2 regions of the Halomonas garicola genome follow, and region 1 is predicted to be linked to the other one. Evidence: riboswitches for the same ligand, from Rfam matches in the RefSeq annotation. Region 1 holds a riboswitch; the other holds the start of a gene.
The links. A riboswitch is a leader RNA that binds a small molecule or an ion and turns the genes downstream of it on or off. The one in region 1 is predicted to bind thiamine pyrophosphate.
Positions count from the first base shown of each region.

Region 2: another riboswitch for thiamine pyrophosphate. It lies ahead of thiC (phosphomethylpyrimidine synthase ThiC); the one in region 1 lies ahead of ACZ46Y_RS04615 (sodium:solute symporter family protein).

Region 1 covers NZ_AP043931.1:899,603-902,891, reverse strand. Annotated here, with positions in the region: gene ACZ46Y_RS04620 (catalase) at 1-1,387, opposite strand, end outside; TPP riboswitch at 1,573-1,683, shown strand; gene ACZ46Y_RS04615 (sodium:solute symporter family protein) at 1,757-3,208, shown strand.
Region 2 covers NZ_AP043931.1:21,078-24,366, reverse strand. Annotated here, with positions in the region: gene phoU (phosphate signaling complex protein PhoU) at 1-600, shown strand, start outside; gene ACZ46Y_RS00300 (hypothetical protein) at 735-1,118, shown strand; TPP riboswitch at 1,333-1,469, shown strand; gene thiC (phosphomethylpyrimidine synthase ThiC) at 1,556-3,289, shown strand, end outside.

The sequences.
Region 1 (3,289 bases):
AGGCGCGCTCGAGCACCGGCTCGGTGACGCCGTCCAGCAAATGCCCCGTGACGTTGTTCACCAAGCGTTCCCGAGCGGCCTCGTCCATCACCTGGTTGACCAGGGCATTGGCCTGGCCAAAGTCGTCATCGTCCCGGCGCAGCGTGTAGGCCGTGCGCACCATGTCGCCGTCGGTCTCCCAGGTGGTGTCGTCGGGGTAGCGCTCGCCGTCGGCCTGGGGGCCGCCCTTGGAGTTGGGCGCGTACACCGGATCGGACACCGTGCGCATCTGCATGGCGCCGTCCTTAGTGTAGCTATTTACCGGCACCTTGGGCGCGTTGACCGGAATCTGCTTATAGTTGGTGCCGAGCCGGGCACGGTGCGCGTCGGCGTAGGAAAAGCCCCGGGCCAGCAGCATTCTGTCCGGAGATAGCCCGATGCCCGGCACCAGGTTATTGGGCTCGAACGCCGCCTGCTCGATCTGGGCGTGGTTATCCACGGGATTGGTATCCAGCTTAAGCTTGCCCACCTTGATCAGCGGGTAGTCCTCATGGGGCCAGATCTTGGTCAGATCGAACGGGTTGAAGCGGTAGGTCTCGGCGTCCTTGAACGGCATGACCTGCATGTACAGCGTCCAGCTGGGATAATCGCCCCGGTCAATCGCGGTATAGAGATCGCGCATGTGATAGTCGCTGTCTTCCCCGGCCAGGCGATCGGCCTCTTCCTGGGTCAGGCACTCGATGCCCTGATCGGTCTTGAAGTGGTACTTGACCCAAAACTTCTCACCCTCGGCGTTTACCCACATATAGGTGTGGCTTGAGTAGCCGTTCATGTGGCGCCAGGTTTTGGGAATGCCGCGGTCGCCCATCAGCCAGGTCACCTGATGGGCCGACTCCGGCGACAGCGACCAGAAATCCCACTGCATGTCGTGGTCGCGCAGGTTGTTGTCTGCCCGGCGCTTCTGCGAACGGATGAAGTGCTGAAACTTCATCGGGTCGCGCATGAAAAATACCGGGGTGTTGTTCCCCACCATGTCGTAGTTGCCTTCACTGGTGTAGAACTTGATGGAAAAACCCCGGGGATCGCGCCAGGTATCCGGGCTGCCGCGCTCGCCGGCCACGGTGGAAAAGCGCATCAGCACCTCGGTTTGGGTGCCCGGCTGAAACACTGCCGCCCGGGTGTAACGGCTGACGTCTTCCGTCACCTCAAAGCGGCCGAAGGCACCGCTGCCCTTGGCGTGGGGCTGGCGCTCGGGAATGCGCTCGCGGTTGAACTGGGCCATCTGCTCGATCAGGTAGTGATCGTGAAGCACGATGGGACCGTTCGGCCCCACGGTCAGCGAATGTTCGTCGCTGGCCACGGGAATGCCGGCATCGGTAGTGGTCGGCTTGCGATTGTCGTCGGACACGTTAGCGCCTCCTTGTGGGTCATTGTCGCCAGGCAGCCGGTTGCCGCTGCCATACCCACAGACTACCCTTTTTCCGCCAAAAAGTGCGCTATCCTTTCGATAGCCGATAGCTAAAAACTTGCAGCCACCTTCTGCTGATAGCCCAAAAGGCAGTTTGACAACGTCGCCGCGCCTGCCTAGGCTCTAGCTTCTCCTGGGGGAGCCCTAACGGGCTGAGAATCCGCCGCTTTCCGCGCCGGTAACCCTTCGAACCTGATCCGGGTCATACCGGCGAAGGGAAGGAAAGCACACGCCACCTCGCCTCTTCCCTGTCGTCTGCCAGACGCCCGCCCAAGACCCGGCCGCCACAAGGATAGAGGACGTTTCACCATGCTGCTTGATCCCGTCTGGACGGCCCTTTGGCTTTCGTTCTGCGCCGCTGCCTTTGCCGTTCCCGGCCTGCTTTATGCCCGACGCCAGCGCGACGACCTGGATACCTACATCGCCGCGCGCAATACCCAAAGCACCCGCGCCACGGTGAGCACCCTGCTGGCCACCACGCTTGGCACCTGGGTACTTTTCGGCCCCGCCCAGGCCGCCACCTGGGGCGGCATCAGCGCGCTGCTGGGCTATGCCCTGGGCTCCTGCGTGCCCCGGCTGATCATGATTCCGCTCGGCCGGCGCATGCGCGAGCTGATCCCCGAAGGCCACGGCCTGACCGAATTTGTGATCCACCGCTACGGTCGCGTCATGTACGCCTTTACGCTCTCGATCATGCTGTTTTATCTGTTCATTTCCCTGGCCGCGAGCCTCACCGCCGTGGCCCGGATGGTCACACTGCTGGCCCCCATCCCGCTGTGGCTCACCGCCGGCGTGGTGATGCTGGCCACGGTGCTCTACACCTTTTACGGCGGCCTGCGCGCATCGATCTTCACCGACAAGGTGCAGATGGTGGTGATTCTACCGCTGCTCGCCTGCCTGCTGTTCTTCGGCTGGCAGGCCGCCGGCGGCGCAGCTCCGACCCTTGACGGGCTTACCCAACACGCGCCACAGCTGCTAGACATGACCGACGCCGGCGGCGTTCGCGCGGGGCTGACGTTCTTTATCGCCGTGGTACTTACCGGGCTTTTCTATCAGGGCACCTGGCAGCGCATCTACGCGGCGAAAAACGTCCGGGTGCTGCGCAGAAGCTTCTGGATCAGCGGGCTTTTGAATCTGCCAATCATCGTCATGATGGGGCTTTTCGGGCTGGCCTTTGTGGGGCTGGGTCTGGAAGGCGACGGTTCGGTGGCGCTGTTCAGCGTGCTGCTGGACAGCGTGCCGCTGTGGTTTGCGCTGGCGCTGATTCCGCTGGGGCTGGCGCTGGTGATGAGCAGCGCCGACTCCACCATCAACGCCACCTCAAGCATTATCGCCGTGGACATGCACCGGCTTTTGCCGAAGGCAAGCGAAGTCACGCTGATGCGTCTGGCCCGCTGGCTGATCGTCGCCGCCGCGGTGCCGATCACCTGGGTCGCCGCCCAGGGTTTCAGCGTGCTCTACCTGTTTCTGCTCGCCGACCTTTTGTGTTCGGCGGCGGCGTTTCCGGTATTTTTCGGCCTGTTCAGCCGCCGCTACAGCGGCCTTCAGGCCGTGATCAGCACCGCCTGCGGGCTGGTCGCGGGGCTTGCCGTCTTCCCTTCCCCGGGCACCGGCACCGAGACGCTTCTGGAAAGCTTTCTGCTCGCCGCGCTCGTCCCGGTGGCCGTCTCTCTCGTGCTGATGCGCGCGATGCCCGCCCGCGAGCACTACAACTTCGCCCGCCTGGCGACGCTGGTGCGCCGCTTTGGGCGGCAGTCGTAGCCATGATTCATGCCGCGCTTTCGCTACGTGTCACCGCGAGCGACAGCGCGGCGGTCTCCTTACGGTGCCGCTGGCAAGAAC
Region 2 (3,289 bases), 880 kb from region 1:
ACGGCACTGGCTCAGCGGGTGGTAGCCAACGACCGTCGCGTCAATGACATGCAGGTCAAGATCGACGACGAGTGCACCCTGCTGCTGGTACGTCGCCAGCCGGCGGCCTCGGATCTGCGTCTTGTGCTAGCGGTGACTCGCGCTACGTCGGATCTCGAGCGCATCGGCGACGAGGCCGGCAAGATCGCCCGCAACGCGCTGGAGCTGGTCGAGAGCAATTCGGGAAACCGCGGTTTCGTCGAGGTGCGGCTCATCAGCGAGCACGTGCGCAGGATGGTCAGCGATTCACTGAGCTCCTTCGCCCACTTCGATACCGAGCTGGCACTAAAGGTGGTGCGTGAAGACGATCATGTCGACAGCGAATACAAGACCGCCATGCGCTCACTCATGACGCTCATGATGGAAGATGCGCGGGCGATCTCGCCGGTGCTGAGCATCATGTGGATGCTGCGCTCGCTGGAGCGCATTGGCGATCATGCCAGCAATCTGGCTGAATATGTGATCTACCTGGTCAAGGGGATGGACGTGCGCCATCAGAATCCTGACGAGGTAGCCTGTAGTATCAGGGCCGAGGATGGTTCCCCCCCAGTGTCGGGATGAGTGTCGCACCCTCTGAGACCCTGTTTCTATAAAACGTTAGGGGGCGAAAAGAGGCCCGCGCCGAGGCGCGTTGCCTACCTGACTCGCTGGGCAAGGGCGCCAATGGCTGGTCTTCCCGGGACAAGTTCAGCGCCGTGGTCGAGACCGCCTCGATGAACGCCCAAGAGACCGCGGAGTACTGCCGGCGACGCGGCCTCTATCCAGAGCAGCTGGAGCGCTGGCGTCACGATTGCGAGCAGACCGCCAGCCTGTCATATACGGAACGCCAGCGTGAGGCTGATGAGGCCAAGCAGCAGCGCAAGCGTATCAAGACACTGAAGAAGGAGCTGGCCCGCAAGAACGCGGTCCTGGCTGAAACGGCGGCGCTGCTGACACTGCGAAAAAAGCGCAGGCGATCTGGGGGACGGGGAGAACTACCGGCTGAAGCAGAAGGTGCTCAGCTGACGATCACGGGTGGGACAGTTTTATTGACCGAAAGTGGGTCACTTCTGATGGCTATTGACAGCGGCCTGCCGTGAGCTGGGCATCACCGCCCGCACGCACCAGCGATGGCCCCGTGACGGTGATATCCGCGAGGACCAGCGGCCTTTGGTCGAGCGGCCGGTGCCGGCTAACGCCCTGACGCCGGCCGAAGAGCAGGCGATCCTCGACGTATACCACCTAGGCCACCGGCAAGCTCTTATGGGGTAACGACGGTTGCTAACCCGCTTTACCGTGGCTTAGAGTAGTGTCTCTCGCTTGACGGGGTGTCGGTAATTCCGGCTGAGACAGCGCAATGGTAGCGCTGACCCGTTGAACCTGATCCGGCTAATTTTTCCGTCATGCCGACGGAGAAGGGTACCGGCGTAGGGATCAAGCACTGGTGCACTTCCGGCCGCTGATGGTCTTCGGCGCGTCTTTACTACCCAACCAGTCTCCCACGCCTCCCTGGCCACTACCAAGGGAGCTTTTTTGCATGTCTTCAGTGATTTCCACATCGTCTTCGACGTCGCATTTTCTCGCCGAAACCGCCATGGTCGACGATGCGGCGATTCAGCCGCTGCCCGGCTCGCGCAAGGTCTACGTCGAAGGCTCGCGCTCGGATATTCGCGTGCCGTTTCGTGAAATCTCTCTCTCGCCCACTCAAACCACCGACGTGCCCGAGGAAAATCCGCCGCTGCTGGTGTACGACACCTCCGGCCCGTACAGCGACCCCGAAGTGCAGCCGGATTTGCGCCGGGGGCTTGCCGAGCTTCGCCGTTCCTGGATTGAAGAGCGCGACGATACCGAGTTTCTCGACGGCCCAACCTCGGATTACGGCCGCCGTCGGGCCAACGACCCCATGCTCGCGCCGCTGCGCTTTGAGCTGACGCGCACGCCGCGCCGGGCCAAGCCGGGCAAAAACGTCACCCAGCTGCACTACGCCCACCAGGGAATTATTACCCCGGAGATGGAGTTTATCGCCATCCGCGAAAACCAGCGGCGTCAGGCCTTTTCTGCCGAGTACGCCGGCAGCGAAGAGGTCGAGGCGATTTTAGGTCACCAGCATGCGGGGCAAAGTTTTGGCGCCAATCTGCCCGAGGAAATCACCCCGGAGTTTGTCCGCGCTGAAGTCGCCGCCGGCCGCGCGATCATCCCATGCAATATCAACCATCCGGAAACCGAGCCGATGATTATCGGGCGTAACTTTCTGGTCAAGATCAACGGCAACCTGGGCAACTCGGCGGTGACGTCATCCATCGAGGAAGAGGTCGACAAGATGACCTGGGGCATCCGCTGGGGCTCGGATACCGTCATGGACCTGTCTACCGGTCAGAACATCCACGAAACCCGCGAATGGATCATCCGCAACGCGCCGGTGCCCATCGGCACGGTGCCGATCTATCAGGCGCTGGAGAAGGTCAAGGGCGTGGCAGAAGACCTCACCTGGGAAGTATTCCGCGATACCCTGATCGAGCAGGCCGAGCAGGGCGTGGACTACTTCACCATCCACGCCGGCGTGCGCCTGCGCTATGTGCCGCTGACCGCCAAGCGGGTCACGGGGATCGTCTCCCGGGGCGGCTCGATCATGGCCAAGTGGTGCCTTTACCACCATCAGGAAAGCTTCCTCTATACCCACTTCGAAGAGATCTGCGAAATCTGCAAGCAGTATGACGTAGCGTTCTCGCTGGGCGACGGCCTGCGCCCGGGCTCGGTGGCCGATGCCAACGACGAGGCTCAGTTTGCCGAGCTGGAGACCCTGGGCGAGCTGACCCGCATTGCCTGGAAACATGATGTTCAGGTGATGATCGAAGGCCCCGGCCACGTGCCCATGCACCTGATCAAGGAGAACATGGACAAGCAGCTCGAAGAGTGCGACGAAGCGCCGTTCTATACTCTGGGGCCGCTAACCACCGATATTGCCCCGGGCTACGACCACATTACCTCAGGGATAGGCGCGGCGATGATCGGCTGGTACGGCTGCGCCATGCTCTGCTACGTCACGCCCAAGGAGCACCTGGGCCTGCCCAACAAGGATGACGTCAAAACCGGCATCATCACCTACAAGATTGCCGCCCACGCGGCAGATCTGGCCAAGGGGCATCCGGCCTCACAGCGTCGCGATAACGCGCTATCCAAGGCACGCTTCGAGTTCCGCTGGGAAGACCAGTTCAACCTGGGGCTGGATCCGGACACCGCGCGGGAGTTCCACGACGAAACCCTGCCCAAG